DNA from 2 places in the Mesorhizobium sp. M0909 genome. Region 2 is predicted to be linked to the other one. Evidence: riboswitches for the same ligand, from Rfam matches in the RefSeq annotation. Region 2 holds a riboswitch; the other holds the start of a gene.
What was found. Region 2 has a riboswitch for cobalamin ahead of NKH83_RS14020 (CbtB domain-containing protein). Riboswitches for the same ligand answer to the same signal wherever they lie in the genome.
Positions count from the first base shown of each region.

Region 1: another riboswitch for cobalamin. It lies ahead of metE (5-methyltetrahydropteroyltriglutamate--homocysteine S-methyltransferase); the one in region 2 lies ahead of NKH83_RS14020 (CbtB domain-containing protein).

Region 1 is NZ_JAMYOA010000019.1:26,728-41,791, forward strand. It holds gene NKH83_RS24750 (helix-turn-helix domain-containing protein) at 1-47, opposite strand, end outside; gene NKH83_RS24755 (B3/B4 domain-containing protein) at 37-984, opposite strand; partial or broken gene NKH83_RS24760 (MOSC domain-containing protein) at 1,102-1,182, opposite strand; gene pdxR (MocR-like pyridoxine biosynthesis transcription factor PdxR) at 1,342-2,838, opposite strand; gene NKH83_RS24770 (trans-sulfuration enzyme family protein) at 2,921-4,153, shown strand; gene NKH83_RS24775 (dihydrodipicolinate synthase family protein) at 4,206-5,108, shown strand; gene NKH83_RS24780 (FMN-binding negative transcriptional regulator) at 5,143-5,322, shown strand; gene metE (5-methyltetrahydropteroyltriglutamate--homocysteine S-methyltransferase) at 5,461-7,806, opposite strand; cobalamin riboswitch at 7,901-8,101, opposite strand; gene NKH83_RS24790 (hypothetical protein) at 8,776-9,102, shown strand; gene NKH83_RS24795 (helix-turn-helix transcriptional regulator) at 9,223-10,056, opposite strand; partial or broken gene NKH83_RS31710 (MFS transporter) at 10,269-10,656, opposite strand; gene NKH83_RS31715 (MFS transporter) at 10,653-10,901, opposite strand; gene NKH83_RS24805 (transposase) at 11,191-11,868, shown strand; gene NKH83_RS24810 (adenosine kinase) at 11,901-12,893, opposite strand; gene metK (methionine adenosyltransferase) at 13,003-14,178, opposite strand; gene glyA (serine hydroxymethyltransferase) at 14,232-15,064, opposite strand, start outside.
Region 2 is NZ_JAMYOA010000007.1:278,567-293,630, forward strand. It holds gene NKH83_RS13980 (creatininase family protein) at 201-1,004, shown strand; gene NKH83_RS13985 (serine hydrolase domain-containing protein) at 1,067-2,263, opposite strand; gene NKH83_RS13990 (tyrosine phosphatase family protein) at 2,340-2,843, opposite strand; gene cobD (threonine-phosphate decarboxylase CobD) at 2,840-3,898, opposite strand; gene cbiB (adenosylcobinamide-phosphate synthase CbiB) at 3,897-4,868, shown strand; gene cobO (cob(I)yrinic acid a,c-diamide adenosyltransferase) at 5,167-5,799, opposite strand; gene cobU (bifunctional adenosylcobinamide kinase/adenosylcobinamide-phosphate guanylyltransferase) at 5,801-6,322, opposite strand; gene NKH83_RS14015 (CbtA family protein) at 6,315-7,097, opposite strand; gene NKH83_RS14020 (CbtB domain-containing protein) at 7,113-7,292, opposite strand; cobalamin riboswitch at 7,329-7,526, opposite strand; gene NKH83_RS14025 (MFS transporter) at 7,716-8,915, opposite strand; gene NKH83_RS14030 (heparan-alpha-glucosaminide N-acetyltransferase) at 9,163-10,161, shown strand; gene NKH83_RS14035 (methyltransferase family protein) at 10,178-10,684, shown strand; gene NKH83_RS14040 (MerR family transcriptional regulator) at 10,704-11,090, opposite strand; gene mgtE (magnesium transporter) at 11,231-12,628, opposite strand; gene NKH83_RS14050 (SRPBCC family protein) at 12,979-13,461, opposite strand; gene NKH83_RS14055 (ArsR/SmtB family transcription factor) at 13,458-13,775, opposite strand; gene NKH83_RS14060 (phosphatase PAP2 family protein) at 14,117-15,028, shown strand.

The DNA.
Region 1 (15,064 bases), on a different contig from region 2:
CGCACCCGTTGTCCGTACCGCTCCATGAATTTCGATTTAGTCGACATTAAGCTTCTCCGCGATCACTCGACCGAGCTTGCGCAATTTGGACCATCCCCACTGGAAGCATCGCGATAAAAGTACGCCAAACAACGCTAAGGGAGAACAAGCGGTGATCTGATTCGTTCGACGCTCGTTTTCGAGAGCCGTTCTGGGTCGTTCGCAATCAACTGTGTAGGCCAGCGGAGCGAGCAAGGAGCGCCAGATCCGGACAGGGCTGAGTGGGGTGTTTCTCCGAAAGGTGGGGCCATACCCTAAGGGACACGAGATGTAGTGGACTCGTCGATCCGCGCGGTTTCGATTCGCGCACCCCGGGCACAACGCTGGGATAAGTCCCATCAAATGCTCTCCGGTGCCCGTCATCTGTATAGCTGACATTGGGCCGAGGGCTTCCAGCACGAGCCACATGGCGCGGGTATCGACCGTGACCATGGTGCGCCGCCCCTGCCGCCAGTTCCAGCGGCGGCACGTGACACCGGAATCGAGATCTTCCCCGCCAATCGGAACGCCATACAACACGCTGACGGCATTGTAGGCATCAACCAGTGGGGAAATCCGCGGGAGAGAGCCATCTTTCCGCACCCGCTTGAGAAGCGCGGCGGCCGAGCACGGCGTTCGATTGGCCTTTGTGCCGAAAGCCTCGTAGGCAACGGCCCACGCCGCAAGACGCGCGTCCCTTTGGGCGTCATCGCGAAGCGCCGCCTGTTCCGCCGCCGCAATCGTGTCGTTCAACGCCTGTGCATCCGGCACGTCGATTCCAGCGTTCCGCACCACAATGCTGATCAGATGAAAATCCCGGTAGCGGGCCTTGATCTCGGGGCAATCAATGGGGTGAAAGACATGGGATGCTCTTTTCTCATGGGGAGGCTTTGCGCTGCGCGGGTGGTTCGGGAAATGTTTGAAGAAAGGTGCTTGTCGAGCGTCCAGATCTTCTGGCATCGGCATGGTGCATGCCGCACCATGCGCTGGATAATTCCATCATTCGGCCGTGGACAAGGCCTGGTAGAGATCGTCGATTATCTCTTGCGGGTGCTCGAGCCCGCCTCGGCCGGCAACAAGCTACGCCTCCGCCAGATCCTCCATTTCATAAAAGGCAGCGGGCGCGATATGGATGTGAAGCAGCTTTCCTTGCCAGTTATGCATCGCTCTCGGAAATTCGTCTCGCACGAAAATCTGCCGCCAAACTGGCCTGATCAACAGCGCCAGTTGCATGGCGTTTTCCCAGTCCAGTTGGCTTTGCAAACGAAATGCGGTTCAGCCCAAGGGTCGGTTTCCTCGCCAGCACGCCACGTCCCCGCCGTTTTAGCCACCGTGTCCCGGCAACGCATCTTGCACCTGCTTGACAACCGCTCGCAGGATCTCAACGCCCTTCTCGATCTGCCGAATGCTCAAGGCGGCATAGCCCATGACAAGCCCCATGCGATCGATGTGGCCTTCGTCCGACTGCCGCTCGTAAAGGGGCGAGATCAGGTGTAGCCCCAGGCCCGCGCCTCGGGCGGCTTCGACCAGGGTCGTTTCCCGCGATCGCGGCAGTTCGTCGAACCAAACGACGACGTGCAGACCGGCCTCTGCTCCCTGGACAGCGATGCGATCTCCGAAGCTGCGCCGCAAGGCGCCCAGCAACGTCCCCCGACGCTCGCCGTTCAGCCTGCGCACGCGCCGCACATGGCTTTCGTAGCCGCCACTCTCGATCAAAGAGGCCAGAGCCTCCTGTTCAGCCACCGGCGAATGCCGGTCCGCGAATTGTTTGGCGGTTGCGAAGACCTCCTGCAATTCCGGCGGGACGACGAGGTAGCCGATACGCAGCATCGGCGAGAGCGTTTTGGAGATCGTGCCGAGGTAGATGACAGCCCCGTGGTCCTCGAGACTGTGCAGCGGAGGGACCGGATTGATGTCGTAGCGATATTCGCTGTCGTAGTCGTCCTCGATCACGTAGGCATTGTTGTGCCGCGCCCATTCCAGAAGCTGGTGGCGGCGCGTGATCGGCATGACGCCGCCCAGCGGAAACTGATGCGATGGCGTGACATAGGCCAGTCGTGCACCAATCCCCGCCAGCAACTCCGTCTTCATACCGTCCTCGTCGACGGTGACCGGGACGGGCGAGGCACCCGTACTGGCAAAGACCTGACGCGCCATCCTATAGCACGGGTCCTCGATGACGAAGCGGTCGGCGGGATCGAGAAGCAGGCGAGCGCACAGATCTAGGCCCTGCTGCGAACCGTTGACGATGATGATCTGCTCGAGGTCGCAGCTCAGGGTTCGGGCGCGCCAGAGATAGCCCTGGAGCGCCTGGCGCAGCCGGCGCGAGCCGCGAGGATCGTCATAGGCAAGACGCAACGGGCGCTGCCCCATCGCCTTGCTCATCGCACGTTTCCAGACCAATGCGGGGAAGTCTGACGTCGCCAGGTCGCCATAGCGGAAATCGACCTTCAGCCCAGTCGGCAGATAATCCGGCCAGGGCGGCGTAACGCGCAGTCGTTCGCCATAGGCGGACAGATGAACCGGGCCGACTCGTTTCGCGACAGTGCGGCTCGTCTCAGGACCGATCAGCGAGGATGCAACGCGAGGTCGTGCGCCTTGACGGACTTCGATAAAGCCTTCCGCGGTCAGTTGGTCATAGGCGACCGTCACCGTCGTTCGCGAAACCCCAAGGTCATTTGCCAGGCCGCGGGAGGACGGCAGCTGACTACCGGTTTCATAGACGCCGCCGAGGATTTGCTCGCGAAGAGCCTCGTAGATTTGGCGTGCACCCATCGCGTGCGAGCGACCTGCAGAACCGGCACTTGAAGACTGGACCATTTCATTCATCGCTAACTGGATATTTCACATTGGCCAGTTTGCCGTCAATCTTTCGGAAACCCAAGAAAGATCTAGAGGCCGAATGACCCGTTCCTATCAATCCGAAACCGATGCTCTCACGCGGTCGCTCAACGACACCGGTCCCGGATTCGCCACTCGGGCGATCCATCATGGCTACGATCCGGCCGGCTTTTCCAATGCCGTTCAGCCGCCAGTCTTCTTGACCTCGACCTATGGATTCGAAAGCGTGGCAGCGAACGAGGCCGCCGCCGCGCTTGGCGGAAGGCTCTATGCGCGCGAATACAATCCGACGACGGATATCCTCGAGCAACGGCTCGCCAATCTGGAAGCAGCCGAGGCAGGTCTGGTCGTTGCCTCGGGGATGGCGGCTTTCGGGACGCTGATCCTGTCGCTCCTGTCCCAAGGGGACGAACTCATCGTCCACAGGACGCTTTATGCGAACACGCTTGCCATGGTCGAACAGGCGGTCCCTCGCTTCGGCATCAAGGTCGTCGCGGTCGACCTGTCCGATCCTCACAATCTCGATGCCGCGACTACCGAGCGGACCCGGCTTGTTTTCTTCGAGACGCCGGTGAATCCGCTGAGCCGCATCCTTGACATCGCTGCCATTGCCGAGCGCGCCCACGCGCGCGGCGTAAAGGTTGCAGTCGACAGCACCTTCGCCTCGCCCGCGCTCCAGCGGCCGCTCGAACATGGGGCCGACCTCGTGCTCCACTCCCTGACCAAATACATCAATGGGCATGGCGATGCCCTTGGCGGGGCGATTCTCGGCGACGCGCAAACGCTCCGCACGCTACACGAGACGGGCCTGCGCTACATCACCGGCGCAGCGCTCTCGCCCATGTCAGCCTTCCTGATCCTCCGCGGTCTGAAGACGCTCACGCTACGCATGGAACGCCACAGCGCCACAGCCCTTGCGGTGGCTCAGGGACTCGAGGCGCACCCGGCCGTGGCATGGGTGAGTTATCCCTTCCTCGACTCGCACCCTGACCAGGTGACGGCGCGAAAGCAGATGTCCCACGGGTCGGGCATGTTGGCCTTTGGCCTCCACGCTGGATTCGAGGGCGCGCGCCGGATGATGGACCGGCTCAACCTGATCACCCGGGCTGTCAGCCTCGGCGATGCCGACAGCCTCATCTATCATCCGGCAAGCCTGACCCGTGCACGTCAGCCGATCCGCAAGGATGCGCATCTGGCCGATGGAGTCGGCGAGGACCTCATGCGTCTCTCGGTGGGTCTTGAAGACGCCGATGATCTAATCGCAGACCTGCGGCGGGCTCTGGACGCCTTGTGATGACCTGTCGTCCGGCCAGTCCTGCGCTCACGCACAAACCTGGAACCTTGCCATGGCATTCCTGAGCGGTCTTTCCGCGTTTCCCATTACGCCGACCGATCGTGACGGCCGCGTCGATACCGTTGCTCTGCGCAAGCTGATTGCTCGGCTTGGCGCCGCTCAGGTCGATTCCATCGGTCTTCTCGGCAGCACCGGCACATACATGTATCTGTCGCGCGAGGAACGGCGACGGACGCTCGCCGAGACCTTGGACGAAATCGCCGGGCGAACGCCGGTCGTGGTGGGTGTGGGCGCGTTGCGCACCGATGAAGCAGTGAGGTTCGCGCAGGACGCCAAGGCCCTTGGAGTTGCCGCGGGGCTGCTTGCGGCCGCCTCCTACACCCCGCTCACTGAGGACGAGGTGTTCGAACATTTCTCGACGGTGGCGTGCGAGAGCGGCCTGCCGATCGTCGTCTACGACAATCCAGGAACGACGCATTTCCATTTCACCCCAGCACTCGTCAGCCGCCTGGCAAAGGTGGGTGGGATTGTCGCTATCAAGAATCCGACAAACAAGGGCGATGCGATCAAGAGCCATCTGGCCGACCAGAGGCGCACTGTGCCGGAAGGGTTCTCGATCGGCTACAGCGGCGACTGGAACGCTGCAGAGGCCATAATCGCCGGCGCCGACACATGGTACAGCGTCCTCGCCGGCATCCTGCCCGAGGTCTGCGTGAAGATCGTCACGGCGGCGCAACAGGGCGATGCGGCCGAAGCGCGACGGATCGATGCCACGCTTGCGCCGCTCTGGAGCCTCTTCAAGGAGTTCTCGAGCCTTCGCGTCGTCTATGCACTTGCCGAATTGCTCGACATTTGCCGTGCCGACCCCCCGCGTCCCATCCTGCCTCTGCCCTCAGCAGCGAAGCGCCAGATCGCCGCCGCGTTGGAACGCTTGCCATCGGATGCCGGCCGGTGAACAGCGAACCCGGCGGCCAGTGAATGAACTTGTCATGTATGTACCCGCGCATTTCGATGAACCGAGCCGAGAAGTCCTTTACGAACTGATCGAGAACAGCGCACTTGGCATGCTGATAACCCATGGCCGGAGCGGTCTCGACGCCAATCACATCCCCTTCGAACTCGACACGTCACAGGGAGAAAACGGTTCCCTTTATTCCTCGCGCGATTAGTACACGTGCCGGAGGAAAGTGCCCTTTCTCGCTCGAGTGACTTATTTCAAAGGATGTGATCGCGTTTTGGCACATTCACGGCCCACATGCGGCAGCCGCTAACTCACCACATGGTGAGCAACCAGGAAACCTTCCGGCCTACACTTTCTCCCGGAGCGCGCGTGCTGCAGCAACCATGTTCATGAGGGCAGGGCGGACCTCCTCCCATTTGCGTGTTTTGAGGCCACAGTCCGGGTTTACCCACAGTTGGGCATCGGACAGTCGCTCGCGGGCAAGCATGACGAGATCCGAAATCTCGCCGACTTCCGGGACCCGTGGTGAGTGAATGTCGTAGACTCCGGGCCCGATTTCATTCGGATATTTGGAGCTCGTGAAGGCGTCCAGCAGTTCCATTTTCGAGCGCGACGTCTCAATCGAAATGACATCCGCATCCATTTCAGCGATCGCGTCGATGATCTCGTTGAACTCCGAATAGCACATGTGGGTATGGATTTGAGTCGCGTCCTTTACACCCGTTGAAGCGATCCGGAAGCATTCGACAGCCCAGTCGAGATAGTCGTTCCAATCAGACTGGCGCAGTGGCAATCCTTCGCGAAACGCGGCCTCATCGATCTGGATCATCCTTGCGCCGGACCATTCGAGATCCGTCACTTCGTCGCGGATGGCGAGCGCGATCTGGCGGCATGCTTCGGAGCGGGGTACGTCGTCGCGAACAAATGACCAGTTGAGAATGGTCACTGGGCCTGTGAGCATTCCCTTCACAGGGTTTTCCGTAAGCGACTGGGCGAACTGCCACCAGCGCAGCGTCATCGGATTGGGCCTCGATACGTCGCCGAAGATGATGGGGGGGCGCACGTAACGCGACCCATAGCTCTGCACCCAGGCATGCTGGGTGAAGGCGAAGCCGGACAGCTGCTCGCCGAAATGCTGTACCATGTCGTTTCGTTCGAACTCACCGTGCACCAGCACGTCCAGCCCGATCTCTTCCTGCCAGCGAATTGCAGCCTCGATCTCCTTCTTCAGGAAGGTCTCGTAGTCGACATAGCTCAGTTGGCCCTTCGCATGAGCGGCCCGCGCCCTGCGTACCTGCGGCGTCTGCGGGAAGGACCCGATGGTCGTCGTCGGGAACGGCGGCAGCCCGAGCGTGCCGGCCTGGACTCTGGAGCGCTCGGCAAAAGCGCTCTCTCGTCGCTTCATGCTGTCGTCAATGCTGGCGATCCGTCCCTCAACAAGCGGGTCATGGATCTTCGTGGATGTCACGCGAGTGGCGGCAGCCTCGGCAGACGCTTTCAACGCGCCTGCCACCGCATCCCTGCCTTGAGTCAGGGCCCGGGCCAGCAACACCAACTCGTCGGTCTTCTGGGCCGCGAAGGCGAGCCACGACCTGATGTCCGCGTCGAGTTCGGTCTCCATGCGCAGGTCGATCGGCACGTGCAGCATCGAGCAAGAAGGCGCGATCTCGACGCGGTCCAAGGGCCAGCCGGCGACGATCGGTTTGATGCGGTCGAGAATGGCGGGCAGGTTCGCACGCCAGACGTTGCGGCCATCGATCAAGCCAAGCGAGAGCACCAGATCCTTCGGTGCGAGCCGACCCACGGTTTCCAGTTGCTCGGGAGCGCGCACGAGATCAATATGCAGCCCGGCCAGGGGCAGAGAAACCGCGGTTTCGAGATTGTCTCCCAGCGGCCCGAAATAGGTAGCCAGCATGATTTTCAACTCGGGCGCGGCTTTTGACAGCTGGCCATAGGCGAATTCGAACGCAGCTCGTTCGTTCGGGTTCAGATCGAGGACAAGCGCTGGCTCATCGATCTGCACCCAATCGGCACCCGACAGCTTCAAGCTCCGCAGGAGTTGCTCGTAGACGGGCAGAAGCCGTGGTAGGAGCGCGATGGGATCGAAGCCTTCGGCAGGCGATTTAGCCAGCTTGAGGAAGGTGACCGGTCCAAGGATGACTGGGCGTGTGTGAATGCCGAGGGCTTTAGCCTCGAGGAAGTAATCAACCGGCTTCGTCGACGAAAGAGCGAACGTCTGATCATCGTCTAGTTCCGGCACAATGTAGTGATAGTTGGTGTCAAACCACTTGGTCATTTCCATCGCGGTTACGCCAGGCCGATGAGCCGCATGCTGGTGACCACCGTGCCCACAATCCTCCGTCTGACCTTGGTTGCCGCGCGCCAGAGCGAAGTAGATGTCGAGTGGGACCTCGCCGCCATTCCAGCCGTAACGGGACGGAAGGGCGCCGACCATGGCTGCGGTGTCGAGCACATGGTCGTAAAGCGAGAAGTCGTTCGACGGGATTTTCGACACGCCGCGATCGCGTTGCTCCTCCCAGCTAGCGGCACGGAGCGCCTTCGCCGTCGTGAGAAGGTCGGCAGCGGACGATTTTCCGGACCAGTAGCTTTCAAGCGCGAATTTCAGTTCTCGCCGACGACCGAAGCGGGGCACGCCGAGCGTTGCTACAGGAATTTGCTGAGAGACAGTCATGCATACCCCGATGGTTGGGGCGTCGGTGACAAGGAAGGCGCTAGCAGGCCGGCACGAACGCCAGGCTGCAGCGGCCATCGAGACACCCCGCCCGTGGACGTAATTCGCCGTGGCAGGTCTCCTGGCTCGCGGGGTCATAGCCTCTACCCGTCTTCCCAAGGCTATTCGCCTCAGTGACATGAGTGGGGTTGGCTCGCCGCTAACAGTTGCGGGGGCAGCGCCGGCATCGCACCGGCTTCCCTCTTAGCTCCGCTGCGGCAGCGCCGTACGGAGAACCACGACACGGGAGACAATTACCGCAGTTCGCTTCTTTGTCAACGCCGCATAAAGAAATGTTTATGTCGTTATGTTAAATTTCCGTTGGCATGTTGCCAAAGGTCGCCTTGAAAGCGAAACTATGGAAGCCTTGAGCGGCCGGTAAATCAAAGCAATAACGCACAGCGGTCCAGGAGGATAGGAGTTCGTCGGCTGCCGGCGGCAAACTACCGGGAAGCGCCGTGGTGCTGCTTCCCGCATCATGCGAACGCCACCTCGGCGTCGAACTTCGGCTCCGAGCTTCCGACCGCTTCGTTGGTGATCTGCTCGCGACCACATCCGGCTCAATGGCGAGGCTGTTGCCCATGTGGAAACTGTTGGCCGTGATGCCCTCGGTGATACGACACAACGATTTCGAGGGGAGCACCCCGAGGCCCGGCGCAGCGGCCTGTTGCGAAGTGATCGAGGCCAATGTCTCGAACTGCTTGTTCGCAGCCCACCGGCTCAAGGTAACCCGGCTCAAACCACCGGGCCAGCTCAAGTCCTGTCCAAATGAGGCCTGAGCGGCAAATCGTCGTGCACGCGCACGGTTTGGCGTTCGATCTTGTGATGCGTCTTGGGCGGACAATCGCCACGGTGCAGCGCGCAGAAGCGGTTCCCCAATTGGAAGCCGAGGGCGGTGAGGGCAAGCCAGCGCCACGGGCGGAGGGGGACTTGGACCTGTTTGCCCTGCTGGACCACAAGTTCGCGACACAGGGCCTCAAGGAGAAGACCAAGAGTGATTATGCGCGGGACCTCGCCAAATCATCAAAAGCAGCGGGCAGTCAAAGTTCGGCGCCGATTGACATGGAGATAGCCATCGCGGCGGACCCCCAGGCGGACCGCAAGCCGGAATACAACCGGGTGCAGGCGGCCAAGCTCGTCCACAAGATGGCGTCGGGCACATACCGACGATGGGAGAGCGGATCGTGGAGTGCAGGAACTTCACGCCTATCCACGCTCCCGTGGACGTGTCCTGCGGCACATCGGCAGCGATATTGAGGAGGCAGTTGAGCTTCTGGTCGAGCACTCTTACCTGCCACTACCTACGCTTCACTTCATCTCGCACTGAAAACGCAGCACGCAAGGACGAGATGTAACATGTTGCCTTCGTGGATGATTCTAAGCTTCCTCGGGCGCGGTCAATCTGTGATAACGGTCGCTTGGAACCTCCATCACCGCGACGCGATCAAGGTTGGCGTATCGCGCTCGGTAGTAACCTTCTTCCTCCACTTCGGCGAAACTACACTGGGGAACGTCAAAGGTCGCAGCTTCCAATCCGAAGAAAGTCGTGGTGGTTTCTTCATCCAAGAAGTTCCACTCATCTTCTCCGTCGTCATACGTGACGCGAACATAGGAGGCCATGCGCACGGCTTCCTGATCACCCATCTCTGCGATGATGGCATCGCATTCTTTCTTCAGCTTTCCTGAAACCTCACCCTTATCCCAGTCATCCAAAGCCCGATAGATTTCTGGATGATAATACTCTGGCATCTCCTCTACATCGTCACCGATAAGCTCAATGGTGCGGACATATTGCGGATTGATCAAAAGTATTTTGTTGTCAAGGCTCCAACAATACAGCCATGGCCTGCTTGTGTTATTTCTACGAAGATTATGAAGTTCCTTCAACTGATGTAAAATCGATTCACGCGCCTTTTCATCGATAGGATATTGGCGGCTGCCAACAGTCGTCTTGATTCTGAGCGTGCCGTATCGCGTTTCGGCATCGGCAATTGCAAACGGGCTCGTGCGCCACTCCTCGACATCAATCTTCCAGCCCAGCAGCTCCTCGACTGTGCATTTCAACGTGAGACAAAGGTCCTTGATCTGCTCGACGTTCAACTGCGTTTTGCCTGTTTCCCAACGGGCCACAGTCTGTTGCGTCGTTGCCATCTGCTCTGCCAAATCTTTTTGAGTCATGCCCAGTCGAACCCTAAGTTCTTTCATGTTCATAACTCACCTCGCGTGTGCAATACACGCATTGTGGATGAATTAATCTAACACGTCAAGCGTGTTCAAAAATCGCAGCATGTGTTTTTAGGGCGTCTTCGAGGCTCCGACAGCCGTTCGTGACCACTTGCGCAAGACACAGGGCTGGTACACAGCACGAATGGGCGATCAAAAATTACTGCTGAAATTCAGATAATTATTGTGGGCGAGTCTGGATCTCTCTGATCGACACGATAGTCGACCATCACCATGATCGGACCGCTTCGTGGCCGCAGGTCAAGTTGCAGCGTCGGTTCGCTGAACTTGTTGGTCGGATCCAGATTGAGCGTTTCAAAATCCGGCTGACGCAGAAGGATGCCCATCAGTCCCCCAATCACAAGAACCATGCTGGCGGACGAGCAAGGCTCCCGAAACACCTTGGATATCCGCCAGTTCGCCCCAAAGCCAGCTTCCCGCCGCCATGCCGCCGTATGTGCCCGTCTGATAGAGAGACAGGGCGCGTCCAACCACCCACCGCGGCGCCGAAAGCTGCACTGTGACGTTAAACAGCGAGAATGATTGAATCCAGGCCGCACCGGCTGGCATGAGGAGCAGACAGCTCAGCCCAACGTGCGACGGTCAAAGTTGTCCGCGAGCGCTCCCGCCGCGAGGGAGAAGATCATGTAGGGGAGGGTGGTCGATGACTGGAGGAGCGCCACCATTCCATGGGAGGTGGCGATGCTCGTCATCAGCCAAGCTGCCGCCGCACCTTTCACTAGGGTGCCAAGGTTCGAAATGAGTGCAGCCGACCATAGCGAACGGAAGGTCTTGTGCTCAAAACGAACGAGTGAAGATGTTCTCTTCGCCATTGTGGGAAGCTTCGGGATTGACCGCGGGGCTGGATTTGTTTCGCCTCACTCAACCATGGCCTCGCCGTACAGGCCAAGCTGCCACAGTGCGCGCCAGCTAACCCAGAAAACTTGGCGGCCTTACAGGCATGCGCAGGACGCGCGAAGCCGCTCAAATCTCCCCAGATGGGTCAGCCATCGAAGACCGGCATCACTTGCCCGTTGAGCGGCTATACGATAATGCTCCGCGCTAAGCAGGAAGCGCCAAAAATTCGAGCGGCGACTTCATTCTCCTATTCAGGAAGGAACTATGAGGCGGCAGACGCGACCATTCACCGTGGAAGTCAAACAAAAGCGCAATTATGAAAAATCCGCACGTTCCATCTGGGGCAATTTCGACATCGCCGCGGCGATGGCCGAAACAATAAACGAAGTCGAGCCGTTAAATCGTCAGCTTGTTGACTCTACTGTAGTGGCCCTTGATGCTGAACCTTTGCACAAACCTCGAGTGGAGCATTTCATGGCCAATCCCCTGGAAACCGAGTCAGCAGTAGTTCATAGCGAACCGGCAGACAAAGCGGAAACGCCAAAACCGAAGACGAGAGCGCGGCGGTCGAGGAAGCCAGAAGCTGAGGCGAGCGCGCCTGCCCGCAAGGAGGGCGCCAAGCCGATATCCGCGACCACTGAAGCACCGCCGTCAGCGCGAACAGGCCGAAAGAGCTACTCCGCGAAGGATCGTGCCCAGAAGCTGGCGCAGATCGAGACCTCGATCGGCGGCGGCGCTACTCTCAAGAGCGCGGTGAAGCAAGCCGGCATCTCGGAACAGACATATTATCTTTGGAAGAAGGCGGCGGCGCCGGCGGCGGACAGTGACGGGCTGAAGGATCTCGTCGCGCTCGAGGAAGAAAACAAGCGGCTAAAGAGCCTGCTTGCCGATCGTCTCCGCAAGGAGAATGCGGAACTGAAGAAAAGGCTCGGGCTGGATTAAGAAGGGTGGGCAGCTGGTTCTTGGCTCCCCACCTACAGCAATACCGCCTGCTCCGCCTCGCGACGCAAATTCTGCCTTGGCCTTGGGCCGATCTGCTGGATGACCAGTCCGGCCGCCAGCGAGCCGAAATCGCCGCAATCCTTGAGGCTGCGGCCTTGCGTGTAGCCGTAGAGGAAGCCGGCAGCGTAGAGGTCGCCGGCGCCGGTGGTGTCGACCAGCTCCCGGATCTTGGTCGCCTCGATGGTGACGGTCTCGTCGCCGCGCACGATCACCGAGCCCCTTTCCGAGCGGGTGACGGCGGCGATCTTGCAATCCCTGCGGATCTGCGCCAGCGCCTCGTCGAAGGCCGCGGTCTGGTAGAGCGACTTGATCTCGTCGCTGTTGGCAAAGACGATGTCGACGGTGCCGGAGCGCATCAGATCGAGGAATTCGTCGCGGTGGCGGTCGACGCAGAACGAATCCGACAATGTCATCGACACTTCGCGCCCGGCGGCATGGGCGAGCTTCGCCGTCTGCCGGATCGCCTCCTTGGCGCGCGGCGGGTCCCACAGATAGCCCTCGAAATAGGTGACCGCCGCGCCAGAGGCCTTGTCGGCCTCGACGTCCTCCGGGCCGAGTTCGATGCAGGCGCCGAGATAGGTATTCATCGAGCGCTCGCCGTCGGGCGTGACGAAGATCATCGAGCGCGCCGTCGGCGGCTCGCCGTTGAGCGGCCGGGTGTCGAAGGCGACGCCTTGGGCATGGATGTCGTGGGCGTAGATTTCGCCGAGCGCGTCGTTCGAGACCTTGCCGAAGAAGGCGGCGCAGCCGCCGAAGGAGGCGACGCCCGCCGCCGTGTTGCCGGCGCTGCCGCCCGAGGCTTCGATGGCCGGGCCCATGCGGCTGTAGAGCAGTTCGGCGCGCCTCGTGTCGATCAGGTTCATTGCGCCCTTGATGATGCCGTTCGTCTCCAGGAACGCCTCGTCGCACTGGGCGATGATGTCGACGATGGCATTCCCGATACAAAGCACGTCATAATCCGGCATCAATTCATGTCTCCGCCAAAAACCCACCGGCTTTCTGCCACGCCGGGCGCGGGCGGGTCTGGCCAGTGGGAATGGGCTTTCCGCTTGCCAATCCGTTCGGCGCCAGCCCTCACGGGGCGGCAAGTCCTGCCTCGCGACGCAATTCGTCGGCCCTGTCTGTCTTCTCCCAGGTGAAGTCAGGCTCTTCACGGCCGAAATGGCCATAGGTCGCGGTCTTGCGGTATATAGGGCGTAAGAGATCAAGCATCTTGATAATGCCCTTCGGTCTGAGATCGAACAACTCAAGAATGAGGCGCTCGATCCTTCTTTCCTCAACCCTCGCTGTCCCGAACGTGTTGACCATGACAGAAACCGGACTGGCCACGCCGATTGCGTAAGCAAGCTGCACCTCGCAGACGTCCGCAAGTCCGCTAGCGACGATATTCTTTGCGACATACCGGGCCGCATAGGCAGCTGAGCGGTCAACCTTGGACGGGTCCTTGCCCGAAAAAGCGCCGCCGCCGTGACGACCCATCCCACCATACGAATCGACGATGATCTTGCGTCCAGTGAGACCGCAGTCGCCGCGCGGCCCGCCGACTACGAACCTCCCCGTCGGGTTGACCAGAATTCTGATGCCTTCCGTCTCCAGGTGGGTCGGCAGGACAGGCTTTATGATTTCCTCAATGACGCCCTCGCGGACCGTCTCTTGCGAGACCTGCTCGTCATGTTGGGTCGATACGACGATGGTATCAAGGGCGACCGGGCGCAACCCCTCATAGCGCACTGAGACTTGGGATTTCATATCAGGACGCAACCAGCCAAGCTGTCGTGCTTTCCGGACATCTGCCTGTCGTTTCGTCAAGCGATGCGCGAGCTGGATCGGCAAAGGCATCAGGGTATCGGTTTCGCGGCATGCGTAGCCGAACATGAGGCCCTGATCTCCCGCTCCCTGCTGGAGGTCCTGCCCTCGTCCCTCGTCAACGCCCTGGCTAATGTCGGGCGATTGCTCGGTGAGTGCATGAACGACGGAGCAACGCCGGCCGTCAAAGCCGACGGCCTCATCGTCGTATCCAATATCGAGAATCGTATCGCGCGCAACTTGGCTATAATCCACCCGCGCATCGCTGGTAATCTCGCCAGCCAGAACGACTATCCCTGATTTTACCAACGCTTCACAGGCGACGCGCGCCTTGGGATCGGTGCGGAGGATGGCATCGAGGATGGCATCCGAGATGTTGTCGGCCAACTTATCCGGGTGTCCCGCGCCAACCGATTCGGAAGAGAACACGAACTGCCTAGCCATGAAATGCCTCGTTTCGGGTGTTGGAGTTTGTATGGGGCATCTTGCTTAGCCCACTACCTGTTGGTGATGCCCGGGACCTCGAACGCAGCGCACAAATCGGCAACGTCTCTTCGCACACAGGCATGGAGATCTTCGTCATCGGGCCGCCGGAGGACGCAGTCAATGAAGCCAGCAATTTGCACCATTTCCACATCGCGCATGCCCATGGACGTCACTGCTGGCGACCCCAGGCGAATTCCGCTTGTGACCGCCGGATCCCGCGGGTCGCCAGGCACCATATTAAAGTTTGTGATGATGCCTGCCTTTGCTAGCCGCTCGGCATAGGCCTTGCCCGACAGTGGTCGATCGCGCAGATCAAGGATCAGCATGTGATTGTCCGTCCCCCCGGTAACCAGGTCATAACCTCGCTCGATCAGTGCCTGTGCAAGAGCCTTGGCATTCTTGACGGTCTGTTGGCCGTAGCTTCGGAAGGACGGGTTCGCGGCTTCGTGCAAGGCAACTGCTAGCGCAGCGATGGCATTCATGTGGGGCCCGCCTTGGAGGTGAGGAAAGACGGCCCGGTCTATTCGTCTGGCGAGATTGTATTTGCTCTTTGTATGATACAGGGCCTGATAGCGATCTTCGTTCCTGGACAAAATGAAACCACCGCGGGGACCGCGGATCGATTTGTGGGAGGTGCTGCTGACCACGTCGCAATGGCGCACGGGATTCGGGTGCGCTCCCGCGGCAATCAGGCCGCTGATGTGCGCAATGTCGGCTACGAGATAGGAGTTCGCTTCCAGGGCGATTTCTGCAATTGCCGCGTAGTCAAAGACACGCGGATAAGCAGTCCCGCGGACCCAAATGAGCCGCGGCCGTTCCCGCTTGGCTGTCTCGCCCACGCGGT
Region 2 (15,064 bases):
ATCGACAGGCCGATGATCTCAAGTTACACGACAAAGGTTGGCGCTGCCCCTCATCCGCGTGCCGGCACCTTCTCCCCGTGTAGTGACGGGGAGAAGAGCGAGCCGGAACGCTGGCGATCCCCCTCTCCCCCGTCCTTTACGGGGAGAGGCTAAGGGTGAGGGGCAGCGCAAACGCCCATTCAGTCTCTTCGAGGTTCAAAATGGCCGGAACAAAAAAGCGCGTATGGTGGGGTGACTACCGGACCACCGAATACGCGACCATCGATCCTGAGGCGACCATTGCCGTTCTGCCGCTGGCAGCGATCGAGCAGCACGGGCCGCATCTGCCGGTTTCGACCGACACCTCGATCATGAACGGTATGCTGGAAACGGTGATCGCCCGCCTGCCCGGCGATCTCGACATCCGCATCCTGCCGGTGCAGGCGGTAGGCAAGTCGAACGAGCACCTGCATGCGCCCGGCACCCTCACCCTGCCGGCGACGACCTTGGTCGAGGCATGGACCGAGCTCGGCCTGTCGGTCGCGCGCGCCGGCGTCCGAAAACTGATTGTCGTCAACTCGCATGGCGGCAATGAAGAGATCATGGGCATCGTCACCCGCGAATTGCGCGTGCGGGCAAAGATACTGGCGGCAAAGACCAGCTGGCAGCGCTTTGGCCGGCCGGCCGGTATGTACACCGATCTCGAAGACCGCCACGGCATTCATGGCGGCGACGTCGAGACCTCGCTGATGCTGCATTTCCGGTCCGACCTCGTCGATATGGCCAAGGCCGACAATTTCGTGTCCAAGGTTGCCCGCGCCGAAAAGGAATTTTCGCTGCTGCGCCACACCGGAACGCACGCCTTCGCCTGGATCGCCAGCGATCTCAACCCGAATGGCGTGGTCGGCGACGCCAGCATTGCCACCGCCGAAAAAGGCCGGCTCACCGCCGAGCATCAGGCCGACGGCTTCATCGGCTTGGTGAGGGACATGCGCAAGGCCAAGCTGGCGGACTGGCTGGCGTAGGTGTTCGATCCCACCAGCTCAGGCCTCGCTCACGAGGGGCGATTCCATTCGCGCGAGGATCCTCACTTCCCCTCTTGAAGCGGCGACACCGTGTAGATTTCGTCCAGTATCTTCACCATCAAGGTGTTGGCGGTCGCCTGGCCGTCGAGCGCGAGCGTCAGGTTGGTCCATATGACCAGGGTGACGTCATTGGCCGGATCGTAGCCTATGAAGGACTGGTAACCGGGCATCTCGCCTTCGTGATAGTAGATTACGTTAGGCCCGAAGGTCAGCGTTAGGATGCCATAGCCGTATTTTAGCATGGCGGGTTCGCCTGGCTCCGGCGCCACAGGGCTTGCAAGCCACTGCCGCTGGAAGTCGGCATTGAAGAGCTTGCCCCCGACCAGCGCGCGCATCCAGGTCGCGAGGTCATCGGCGGTGGAGATGACTCCGCCAGCCGCAAAGTAGGCGGACGGGTTCTGCCATGTGTCGTCGTTGGGCTTGAGCGTTCCGGCCCTGGCCGCAGCCTGGAGGTCGTCCGGATAGGGCGCATCAGCCAGGGCGTACGAAGTACTGCCGTAGAGGTAACCGTTTGAGTATGGTTCGGGGATGGCGCTCGACGTGCTCGGCGGCAACGCCGTGTTCTTCATGCCGAGCGGCCCGAACAGGCGGTCCCGGAAGATGGTCGAGAGCGGCTTGCCGTCGATCTTCTCGGCAACAAGGCCGAGCAGATAGTAGTTGGTGTTGTTGTACTCGAATTCGGCACCCGGCGCGAAGTCCGGCGGCCGTTTGAACGCCATGCCGAGTACTTCATCGGCGGTCCATACCCTGTAAGGATACTTGTCCAGGCTTTCGGCAAGTTCCGGCGCATTTGTGAAGTTAGGGAGGCCGCTCCGCATTGTTATGAGCTGCCGAATGGTTATCTCGTCGCCGTTGGGAACGCGCTGGACGTATTTTGAGATCAGATCGGCAAAGCTCAGTTTCCCTTCCTGCACCAGTTGCACGATAACAGCGGCGGTCATCGTCTTGGTGTTCGAGGCCGCACGGAAGTGGGTATCGGCGCGCGGCGGGTTCGTGGCACCCAGTTCAGTCGTACCGTAGCCGAAGACGAGGTTGCCCCGCGGAGTCTTGAGCAAAACCATAGCACCGGGCAGCATAAGTTCCTTGGCCAAACCCTCGACAGAGGCTTGGAGCGCTGCTGGGTCGATCGACTTGAGAGCCGGCATGGAGGCGGCCATGGCGCTGCCTGTCGTGCAGACCACGCCAACAACGATGGCCAAAATTCTCCCGATCATCATTCGCGCCTTGGCCGTGTCCTAGAACTCCTGCGCACTTTCCTGGAACTTGTTTTTAGGCTCAGATTTTCAATTCGAACGGTGTGCCTTCGAAAGCATCCGCGCCGCGCCCGATCGCCTGGATCGCTTCGATCATCCGGCCCCTGCGATCGAGCAGCGTGTCGGCGATCGCGATCAGCCGCGGATTGGGTGTCGCCGTCGGCGACAGCCTGCGCAGAGTCTCGGCCAACTCGGCCTCGTCGCGCTTCGGCGCCAGCGCTGCCGCGATGATATAGGCCGAGGCGGTCGAGCGGCTGATGCCGGCATAGCAATGCACCACCAGCGGCCGCGAGCGGTCCCATTGGCGGGCGAAATCGAGCAGGGTCACAACGTGCTCCTCGCCCGGCATGGTCATGCCCTCCTGCGCCACCGCAATGTCGTGCATGACCAGATGCAGATGGTTTTCCCTGGTGATCGAGGCCGGTCGCACCACCTCCGTTCCGGCGGCGAGCAGCGAAAGCAGCCGCCCGGCGCCGGTCTTCGTCACCGTTTCCTCGACTTTGGACAGCGAGCAGACATGGATCATTGGGTCGTTTCTCCCTTGGCATCATCGTCGCGCCGCGAGGCCCAGCCGGCAAGCGCCGATTCGAGCCGCCGCCATTCTTCGTCGGCTCCCGGCAGGCCGGCGCGCAGCACATCCGGCCGGCCGGCGAAATGCCGAAGCAGGATGCCGCGCTGGCCAAGTGCCGAAAACAGGCCGGCAGCGTTCGCCAGCCTGAGATAGCGGAACAGCGTGGTGCCACCGGCGACAGGCACGCCGAAGCGGCCGAACAGCGTGTCGAGCCGTGCGGTATCCTCGGCCAGACGGCGCCGCATCCCGGCCTGCCAGCCGGTGTCGGCAAGCGCCCTTATGCCATATTCGAGCGCCGGCCCGGCAACCGCCCATGGCCCGAATTGCGCCTCCAGCCGCTCGACCATCAGCGCGTCGGCCAATGCAAACCCAAGCCGCAGGCCGGCCAGGCCGAAGAACTTGCCGAACGAGCGCAGCACGACGATGCCGCCCTGGTCGACGTCGCCGGCCAGGCTCTCGCTGCGCGGGCCGACATCCATGAAGGCCTCGTCGACGACCAGCAGCCCGCCTCTGGCGCGTAATGCCCCGGCAAGTCGAAGCAATCTTTCGCGCTCGACGACGCGCCCGTCCGGGTTGTTTGGATTGACGACGATCGCAAGGTTGGCCGCCGCCAGGGCTTCGAAATCATCGACTTCAGCCGCCGCGTGGCCGGCGATCGCTGCTGCCCGCCGATGCTCGGCATAAGTCGGCCCGAGCACCAGCGCCTTGCCCGGGCTGACCAGCGAAGCGACGCGCGGCAACAGGATTTGCGTGCCGGGCGCCGCCACGACGTTCGCCGCCGACGGCGCGCCATAGGCGCTTGCCGCGAGTTCAGCCAAGTCGCGGCTGCGCGCCGTTTCCGGCAATCGCGACAGGGCGGTGGCGGGCAAATCGAAAAGCGGGTAGGAGTGCGGATTGATCCCGGTCGAGAGGTCGACGAAAGGCAGCGGCGCGTGAGGGAAAAGCGCCCTCGCCCGGCCAAGGCTTCCGCCGTGGTCCACCGCCGCCGTCACTCCATCAAGAGACTTCATGTCGATCCTGATCACTTCCCTGTCGCTGGCCATCGAACTTGTACTCGGCTACCCGGCCCGGCTCTTCGATGCCATTGGCCATCCCGTCACCTGGTTCGGCAGGCTGATATCCTTTCTCGACCGCAGGCTCAACCGCGCCACTGATTCCGACGCCGACCGTCGCCGCTGGGGCGTCGTCGCGCTGCTGGTGATCGTGCTGGTGCCGGCCGGCCTCGCCTTCTGGATCGAAGCCATGCTTTGGAGCATTCCCTTCGGCTTGTTGGTCACCGCAATCCTGGCGACGTCGCTGCTGTCGCAGAAGAGCCTGGCCGAGCACGTCGAAGCGGTGGCCGACGCACTCGACAGCGGCGGACTGGACATGGGCCGCATTGCCGTCTCCAGGATCGTCGGCCGCGATCCGGAAAAGCTCGACAGGGCCGCTGTCTGCCGCGCAGCGATCGAAAGTCTTGCCGAGAATTTCTCCGACGGTGTCGTCGCGCCGGCCTTCTGGATCGGTATTGGCGGGCTCGCCGGCGGCGTCGCCTACAAGGCCGCAAACACCGCCGATTCGATGATCGGCCACCGCACGCCGCGCCACGAAGCCTTCGGCTGGGCGGCTGCGCGCTTCGACGACTGGATCAACCTGCCGGCGTCGCGACTGACGGCGCTGCTGATCGTGCTTGCGGCTTTCCTGGTAAAGGGCGCCGACGCCAAAGCCGCCTGGCACGCCGTGCGGCGCGATGCGAAAAAACACCGCTCGCCCAATGCCGGCTGGCCGGAGGCAGCGATGGCCGGCGCGCTCGGCCTGGCGCTCGCCGGCCCCCGTTCCTACGACGGCGTGATGGTCGAAGACGCGTTGATGGGCGAGGGCGGCCGCCGCGACGATGTCGAGAGCACCGACGTCCGACGGGCGCTGAAACTCTACCAGGTCGCCGACTTGCTGCTGATTGCGCTGTTCGGGGTGGTCGCAGTGGTTGTTATCTTGGCGTGACCTGCGCTCGAGATCGAGCGCAAACAAAAAACCCGCCAAGCGGCGGGTCGTTGGAGCCAATTAGCACCATAGCGGAATTAGTAGCATAGCTGCCGGCATAAAGCAAGAACAAAATAGGGCAACGCCTCAAATAATCGGTTCAGGTCGGCGCTGCCCCTCAGCCTTACCTCCCCGTGAAAAGACAGGGAGAGGGAGATCGCCAGCGTTGCGGCTAGCTCCTTCTCCCCGTCCTTCACGGGGAGAAATCGCCGGCAGGCGATGAGGGGCAGCGCTGACCTTGACAAACCAGCAACACCCCTCAGAACTCAATCCCCTGCTGCGCCTTCACGCCGGCGGAGAAGTGGTGCTTGGTCACGGCCATCTCGGTGACCAGGTCGGCCGCCTCGACCAGTGCCGGCTTGGCGTTGCGGCCGGTGACGATGATATGCAGGCCTTCGCGGCGTGACTTCAGCGCCGCGACCACCTTTTCGAGGTCGAGATAGTCGTAACGCAGCGCGATGTTCAACTCGTCGAGCACCACCAGGCTGATCGACGGCTCGGCCATCAGCTCGAGCGCCTTCGCCCAGGCGGCCTCGGCCGCCGCGATGTCGCGTTTCAGGTCCTGCGTCTCCCACGTAAAGCCCTCGCCCATGGCGTGCCAGAGGACACGGTCGCCGAAGGCGGCAAAGGCGTCCTTCTCGCCGGTGTGCCATTTGCCCTTGATGAACTGGACGACGCCGACACGCTTGCCGTAGCCGAGCATCCTGAGCGCCAGACCGAAGGCGGCCGTGGTCTTGCCCTTGCCCGGCCCGGTGTTGACGATCAACAGCCCCTTCTCGACCGTCTTGGCTGCAACCTCGGCGTCCTGCACCGCCTTGCGCTTGGCCATCTTGGCGCGGTGGCGTTCCTCGTCCCCCTGTTCAATGGTCTTGGGATCGATAGTATCAGCCATGTCATTTCACCTTGAGCGGCAGCCCCGCCACCATCAAAAGCACGGTGCCGGCGACCGCCGCGACGTCCTGGTTCAGCCGGCCGGCGGCATCGCGAAATCGTCTTGCCAGCGCATTGTCCGGCACGATGCCCTGGCCGACCTCGTTGGACACCACGAACCACGGGCCGCGCGGCCGCGACAGCACATCGGCCAGCCTTCGGCATTCGGCCTCGACATCATGGTCGGCCAGCATATGGTTGGTCAGCCACAGCGTCAGGCAGTCGATCAGCACCGGCTGGCCGTCGGGCAGTGCCTCGATCGCGCCGGTAAGGTCGAGCGGCGCCTCGATGGTCGTCCAGCCATCGCCTCGCCGCGAGCGGTGCAGCGCGATGCGCTGACGCATCTCCTCGTCATAGGCTTGCGCTGTGGCGATATAGCTCCACGGCGCCGGACAGGCGCTCACCAGCCTCTCGGCATGCGCGCTCTTGCCGGAGCGCGCACCGCCGATGACCAGGGTCAGCGCCCCGGCAGCGCGGTCAGGCAAAGCTGTCGCGCAGGCTGGTTGCCGCGCCGGTGAAGCGTCCGCGCACCAGCCCGACGACCATACCGAGCACCAGCCAGAACACCAGATTGGTCAGCGTCACCGCCACCACGAACTGATGATGCAGGCCTTCCGGGATCGCCGTCTCGAAACTGTCGGGCTGCGGCGCGCCGACAATATGCGGCGCAACGATCAACGCCACGGCAAGGATCGCCAGCGGCAGCGATCTGCGGAAGGCGATAAGGCCGAGACCGGCCGCTGTCGCCACCACTGTTGCCCACCACCAGATCTGGCGTTGGACAAGGTCGGCCGCCGGCATCGCCGGCAGTTCCGGCGGCAGGCCGAGGCCGGGCGCCAGCGTGAACACGGCAAAGCCGGCCAGCCCCCAGAACAGGCCCTGGCGCCAATTGCCGATGCCGCCGGCGAACTCCGAAACCGCGACCAGGACCAGTGCGAAGCCAATGCCGGTGACGATATTGGCAACGACGCTGAAGCCAAAGCGCTCGAAGCCGTCGGCCGGCGCCCAGCCTTCGTCTTCAGCCGGAGCCATTGCTTCAGCCGGTGCCGGCGCGGCGCTGCTCATAGCCATCGTGCCCGCTGCGTTTTCGGCCGGTGCCGCAGGTGCCGCGGCATGGTCACGGCCGCCGCCGGCCTGTTCGTAGACTTCCGCTTTCAGGATGAGCGGCACGGTGGCGTAGGCCTGCATGCAGGCGAGAACGACGCCGGCCACAAGCCCTGCGATCGCCGCGATGAACACGACGTTGCGAAACAGTGTCATGATGTCAGCCCCTTGTCAGTGGCAGGGAAAGCCCATCGAGTGGCGATAGTCGTGCGCGGCATTGTGGACCGCATCGATATGCGAAAAGCCGACAAAGCCCATGACGAAAATGCCGAGGAATGCAGCAAGCGCCAGCTGCATGAGACGCGACTGCGAGGAGGCGGAAGCGCCGAGCGAAACGGAAGCGGTATTCATGTCTTGTCCTTTCGCCCTCCACCCGAGGGCATAGAAGTCAGTTTCCTGTCGCCGGCAGGTCTCCTGGCTCGCGGATCAGCACCCTTCCCCACCTTCCCGAAGGCGAACCTTCAGTGGCATATGGAGAGGACTACCGCACACAGTTGCGGGGGCAGCCACGGCATTGGGCAAACAATTTCGCCCGCACCGCATTCCCTCTTGGTTCCAAACGGAACCGACGACATCAGCGACTATAGGCAGAATCGCCGCGCCCGGCAAACCAAATTCCGCCGGATCGTGTGGCGAATGCGCCGCCTCGCCAAACCGGAGAACTGGCGCCGCAGACGTCGCGATCTGCGCGGTCGAACAGAACGGCCTGCGTTCGATGCGGCACTGCACCGCTTCCACAATTGGGGTGCGCGAGCGCCATGTGGCGCTCGAACATCAAAGCGATTTGGGCAGATAGCGCCAGGTGCCGAAGCCGCAGATCGCCGCCAGCAGGCCGAGTGTCGCGAAAACCGCGCCCAGGCCGAAGAACGCCAGCACCACGGAATAGACCAGAGGCGGCGTCAGCTCGGAAAAGTCGAGATAGGTGCGGTAGACCGCCGCCATCTGTGCCCGCTCATACGAGCGCACCGAGCGCATGAAGGCGGTCGAGCCCAGCGCATCCAGCGCGATGGTGAAGAAAGCACCGCAAAGCAGCAAGGCGCCGGTGATGAGCGGCGCGGCCTCGCCGACGGCGCCGGCCGCCAGCAGCGTTGCCGACATCGCGAAATAGGCGAACGTCATGGTGCGCCGGCCGCCGAAACGCTTTCCTGCCCTGCCCCAGAAGATTGCCATGAACAAAAGCGCATTGCCGGCCGAAACCAAGAGGCCGCCGGCGAGCTTGCCCTCGCCGGTGATCACCATGAACAGCGGCCCGTAGACGAAGAACGTCGTCCAGAAGCAGGAGCGGCCGAAGGCGATCAGCCAGGCCAGCCTCAGCCTTGGCTGCGCGACGAAGCGGCCGATATTGGCCAGCGGATTGACCGGCCGCGTCTTGCCGGGGCGGATCGACGGGTTATCGCCAAGCCGGTAAGTCCAGAACAGCGCCAGCAAAGCCATGGCGAAGACGGCCACCGCGCCATGCGCGGCATAGATGCCGAAACGCGTGTAGAGGTAAATTCCGAGGGTCGGCCCGGCGGTCCAGGCAAGCATCGACCACGCCATGCGCAGCGACTCGGCCTGCATGAAATCGGTCTTGCGGATATGGTCCATGATGTAGAGGTTGAGCGTGATCGCCAGCGCCCCGGCGCCGACGACGCGGCAGAGCATGCCCACCACCTGGCCGACCAGCGTATGGGTGACGAAGAACAGCGAGCCGACGGCCAGCAGGCAGGCGCCGGCGGTATAGACCCAGCGCCGGGCAAAGCGGGCGATCAGCATCGGCATGAACAGCGTCGCCGACAGGCCGAGCATCGCCACGATCGTGTAGAGGATCGAAACGATCTGCTCGTTGTGCAGTATCTCATAGGCCTGGATCGGGATGACGCTGGACACGGTGGCGCGCGCGAAGGATTCGACCGCATAGAGCGAGGCGAAGGTGCGGGCATCCGCCGGCCGCAAGGCCGCAAGCCAGATCGGATGGCGCACATGGGTAGCCATTGTGTTCCCCGAAGCCGAATCGCCCGAAGCAGGGTTGGAGCACAAATCTGCCGCGGCGATTCCTGGCCGGGTAACAGGAAACCGACGCCTTCACGGCAAAAAGCGAAGCCGGCCAAAGGCTTTCCGGCTCTGGCCTAAAGCAGCCCTGATGCCGACCGTCACCAACGCGACGCAAGGCCCTGCTTCTTTTGACGGTGGCAACCGTGATAGTCGTCTTGCCGGGGCTGGAACCAAGACAGCGAGACCAATGAGCATCGACACGCCGAGCGCAGCCGTTCAGGATCAACCGAAGTCGAAGCGCATCGCCGCTATCGACATTGCACGCGGCATCGCATTGCTTGCCATGGCGAGCTATCATTTCACCTGGGACCTCGAATTCTTCGGCTACACCGATCCCGGCCTCACCGCCTTCGGCTGGTGGAAAATCTACGCGCGCTGCATCGCCTCGAGCTTCCTGTTCCTGGTCGGCATCAGCCTCTATCTCGCCCATGGCAAAAAAATCCGCTGGACCGGCTTCTGGAAGCGCTTCGCCATGGTTGCCGGGGCAGCGCTCGCAATATCGCTGGTCACCCGCATCGCCACGCCCGACGGCTTCATCTTCTTCGGCATATTGCACGAGATCGCGCTCGCCAGCTTGCTCGGCCTGGCGTTCCTGCGGCTGCCGGCGCTGCTGACGCTTGCCGTGGCGGCCCTCGTTATCGCCGCGCCTTTCTACTTGCGATCCGAGCTTTTCGATCATCCGGCTTTGTGGTGGGTCGGCCTGTCGGCGACCAACCCGCGCTCCAATGACTACGTTCCGCTGCTGCCCTGGTTCGGCGCCGTGCTTGCCGGCATCGCGGTTACCAAGCGCGCCGCCACCTCTGGCGCACTGACGCGGCTGTCGGCCTTGGCGCCCGGCCGCTGGGCAAACCCGCTGGTCTTCATCGGCCGGCACAGCCTTGCCTTCTATTTGATCCATCAGCCGGTGCTGATCGGCTCGGTCTGGCTGTTTTCGCAATTCATGCCGGCGCAGGCCGAAACCAGGGAGGTGAGTTTTCTGAAATCCTGCCAGATATCCTGCCAGCAGGCACGCGACACCGAGTTCTGCTCCAGCTATTGTGCCTGCATGCTGGACACTCTCCAGGGCGAAGCCTCGCTTGACCGGCTCTACAGCAACGACCAGTCCCTGGAGTGGAAGGCGCATATTGGCGAGCTCGCCGGCACCTGCACCGCCCAAACCGAGGCGGCGGAACCGGGAACGCGCTAATCGAGGGAGGACAATAATGAGCGACAGTCACCCGAAACCCGTGCAGCAAAATCCTGGGCAGCCGAAGCTGGGGCACATCCCATGGCCGCCGCTGATCTATATCGCCGCCATCATCGTCAGCGTCGCGCTAGGGCTGTTCTATCCGCTGCCGTGGATCGGCGATCTTCTCGGCGACATCCTGTTCGCCGCCGGCCTTGTGGGATTGGTGGCGGTTGCCGCGCTCTGGTTCACGGCAATTCGCGCCATGATCCGCGCCAAGACGACGCTCAACCCGAACGGCGTGCCTGACCATCTGGTGACCACCGGACCCTTCGCCGTCAGCCGCAACCCGATCTACCTCGCCAACACATTGCTGCTGGTCAGCCTCGCCTTTGTCACGGGGATCGCCTGGTTCCTGCCGCTGGCGGTCATCGCGGCGTTCCTGACGCAGAAGCTGACGATCGAGAGCGAGGAGAAGGTGCTGACCGCCAAATTTGGCAAAAAGTACCGGGACTACGCCAAAAGGGTGCGGCGCTGGGTTTGAGCCGAGGCTGACACCGCGCCTATGTGGTGACGCCGAGTTCCACCAGCCGCTCGACGCAGGATTCCTCGGCCTGGTCGAGTTCGGCCAGGGTCTCTTCGAGGTCGCGGCGTTTCTGGCGCAAATGCTCGCGCTTTTCCTCGATTCGCTTGATCATCAATTTGAGTTGGCCGACCTCGCCGGGCGGCTCCCTGTACATCTGGATGATTTCGCGGATCTCGTTGATCGAGAAGCCGAGCCTCTTGCCGCGCATGATCTGGCGGATCAGATGCCGGTCCGATGGCCGGAACAGCCGGGTGCGGCCGCGCCGTACCGGCTGCACCAGCCCTTCGTCCTCGTAGAAGCGCAACGTCCGCGTCGACACGTCGAATTCGCGGGTCAGTTCCGTGATCGAATAATATTCCCGCATCGTCACTCCAATGCCCCGGCCACGCCGCGAGTTCCAACTGGCCGGCGCCGCCGGCGCCCAGGCGCGTAACCAGAATCGGCGGACAAGGCACCTTCCAAAGCCTCGCACGGCATTTACGTAAAAGTCAATTGAGGTGCCGTTCAGCGCACGCCGAACCACCATGTGGCGAGCCCGAGAAAGGCAAAGAAACCGACGACATCGGTGACCGTGGTGACGAAAACCGCCGAAGCCACAGCCGGGTCGATCTTGAAGCGGTCGAGCAGCAGCGGGATAAGGATGCCCGCCAGAGCCGCCACGAACATGTTGATGATCATCGCAGCAGCGATGATGCCGCCGAGATTGCGATCGTGGAACCAGGCAGCAGCCACGAGGCCGATCAGGATGGCGAAGATGATGCCATTGATGAAGCCCACCCCGATTTCGCGGCGGATGATGCGGCCGGCATTGTAGATGTCGAGGTCCCTGGTCGCCAGCGCCCGCACCGTGACCGTCATGGTCTGCGAGCCGGCATTGCCGCCCATGCCGGCGACGATCGGCATCAGCACCGCCAGCGCCACGATATGCTCGATGGTGCGGTCGAACAGGCCGATCACCGAAGCCGCCAGGAAAGCCGTCAAAAGATTGACCAGCAGCCAGGGCACGCGCGAGCGCGAGGTCGAAAAGATGCTGTCCGAGAGTTCTTCGTCGCCGACGCCGCCCATGCGCAGCAGATCTTCCTCGGCCTCCTGCTGGATGACGTCGACGACGTCGTCGATGGTCAGCACGCCGACCAGCCGCTCGTTCTCGTCGACGACGGCGGCGGACAGAAGATCGTATTGTTCGAATTCGCGTGCCGCCTCCTCCTGGTCCATGGTGGCCGGGATGGCATGCCTGGTCTCATGCATGACCTCTTCGACCTTGACCGAGCGCTTGGTGCGCAGGATCTGGTCGAGGTCGATGGCGCCGAGCAGCTTGAAGCTCGGATCGATGACGAAGATCTGGCTAAAACGGTCGGGAAGGTTGTTGTCCTCGCGCATGTAGTCGATGGTCTGGCCGATCGTCCAGAAGGGCGGCACCGCGACGAACTCCGTCTGCATGCGGCGGCCGGCGGTCTCTTCGGGATAATCGAGCGAGCGCCGCAGCCTGATCCGCTCGGTAAACGGCAGTTGCGACAGGATCTCGTCCTGGTCCTCCTGGTCGAGGTCTTCGAGAATGTAGACGGCATCGTCGGAATCGAGATCCTGCACCGCCTGGGCGATCTGCGCATTGGGCAGACTGTCGACGATGTCGCGGCGGATCGCCTCGTCGACCTCGGTCAGCGCGGAAAAATCGAAATCCTTGCCCAGCAATTCGACCAGCGCGCGTCGCTGTTCCGGGTGCAGGGCCTCGAGCAGATGACCGAGTTCCGACTGGTGCAGATCGTCGACTTCACGCTTCAGCGTCAGCGTATCGCGATCGGCGATCGCGGCACCGATCTGGGCGAGAAACGACGACAGGATGACGCCGTCCTCGTCATAGATGTCGGCGCGGCGCTCCTCGACGGCCCTGGCGCCGGTCATCTGTTCGTCCTGGCCTTCCACCAGCGCCTCCCGCCATTGGATTTCCGGATAAGGTGCCTGTCAGGTCTAACGCATGACCCTGACAATCGGAATCGATTTTGCGAAAGGACCATGCGCAACGGCAAATTGCTACAGCGCCGTTCGCGCGTCCAAACGACGCAACGCATACCGGATGGTAGGAGGAGAGGACGTTCTACAAACCTGCGGCGCTGCAAAACCTTCGCGGCGCCAGGTAAAGGGCAGCGTATCTCCCCGCCCCAGTCAACCAGATGGGGAGATCGACACTGATTCAAAACGGCGAGGCCGACAGTGCGAGGGCCTCGCTGGTATTGGACTGGAAGGCTTCCCGATCAGGCGGCGTGGCGCTTGGCCTCGGCCGCATAGCGGTCGAGGAGACCGCTCCAGCCACCCTCGGATTCGAAGGCCTCGCGCATCGCCTCTGCGGTTTCGCCCATGTTCTCCAGAAGCCTGTGCTCGAGTTCCACACGCGTCGCGTTCTCGCCGAGCGCGACAAAGCGGATCTCGACTTCGGTCAGCAGTGCCGGATCGTAGCGCCAGCCGGCTCCAATGCGCCAGGCGAGTGTCAGCCTTGACGGCGGATCCCAGGCGAGAACCTCGCCCCAATCGCATTGTGACCCATCCTCGCCAATCTCGTACCAGCGGCCGCCGGCTTTCGGTTCGATCACCGCGGTCGTCAGGGCGGATTTGCCGATCGAGTGCGAAGCCGGCCACCAGCGCCCGAATCCTGTGGTGAACACATCGAATGCCTTGTCGAGCGGCACCTCCACGGTCACCGACTTCCTGACCGGCGCGGGCTTGATCATGGTCGTCATTTCCTCTTCTCCTTGCTGTTGTCGACTTCCCGTTTGAAGGCGTCGAGCGCATCGCCCCACATGCGGTCGAGCCAGGCGCGCATCTCGCCAAGTCCATGCGGGTCGAGATGATAGATGTTGCTGGCACCTTTCGGCTCTGCGCGGACCAGCCGGGCTTCCTTCAAAACCTTGAGGTGCTGCGATACCGCCGGCTGCGAGACCGGAAGCACTCGCGTCAGATCGATGACCGAGCGTGGCCGATCGGCGATGAGCTCGAACACCTTGCGGCGTGTCGGATCGGCCAAGGCCATCATGCCTGCATAATCATAAACCATGACTTATGATAAGCTAAAACTTATGATACGTCAACGGGAGGCGGCAGGCGCGTTAAGCACCAGCCAGCCAGTTCGGTTTCCAGCCCTCGGGCAATCCCTTCACGCAGGGGCTTGGACAGCAAATGCGGATGCAAGATTACAGGGAAACAATCCGTCGCATGCGAGCCGGCGGCAAATGTCGACCACCGGGGAAAAGTAAACCTGGCGGCAAGGTTTTTACCTTATCGGTATATGTGTCTCTCCGGCGAAACGTTAAGAACGGGTAAATTGGTTTGGCCCTAACCACGGAAGCCTCTCGCTACAGGCCCTCCGCCATATGGCAATTGCGCCTCTCATTGTTCATGGCGACATATGTTTTAGGCGCTTCCGCACTATACCCGGAGGTATTCTATACGTCGGCCTTAATCTATTCTCACAAGTTTCTTGTTGGCATCCCGGTGTTGTTTATCGGTGGCGTCTGCTGTGCCGCGCTAATCCATGGTCGGCGGCAACCGGTTCGCTACGCACTGGATTTGGCTCAAGGGCGCTGGCGTGGTTGTCTGCTGGTGCTGCTGTTCTTCTTTGCCAGCTTGACCGCGTTCTCTACCTACAAGATCGCCATCCCGTCCGTCGTTCCATACTATGCCGACAACTGGTTGGCCGACGCTGATGAATGGCTGCACGGGATGCCGCCATGGGAGATCGTCCATAAGCTCGACAGCAACAATTGGTCGTCCGTCGTCTTCAACAGCTATGAAGTCATTTGGTTTTACCAGTGGTTCGGCACCATCCTTTTCGTGTCGCTCTGGTCGGACGAGATTGCCCGCATCCGCTATCTCTGCGCAGCAGCGCTGACGTTGTCCGTCCTCGGAACGGTCTTGGCCCTGGCGCTGGCATCGGTCGGACCGGTTTACTACCACCACTTTGTCGGCGTGGATCGCTTCCACGGATTGAATGCGGCCCTGGACAGGCTGAACCATAGTTACATGGTGCGGGAACCCGCGGCATATCTCCTGAAGGCTTACCAGAGCGGCCGGCCAAGTCTTGGCGGCGGCATCTCGGCCATGCCAAGCATGCATGTCGCCTTTGCCGTATTGAACGCCTATTTGCTGTCATCGATCAATCGCTGGCTTGGCGTTCTGGGTTGGACCTTTGCAGCCCTGATCCTGTACGGATCGGTGTTCACTGGCTGGCACTATGCCGTGGACGGCTACGCATCGATCGTTGTTGTATCAGTGATCTGGTGGGCGACCGGACGCCTGGTGCGCGAATAGTTATGTGCGCTTGTCGATGGATGGCCATGCCCGCCG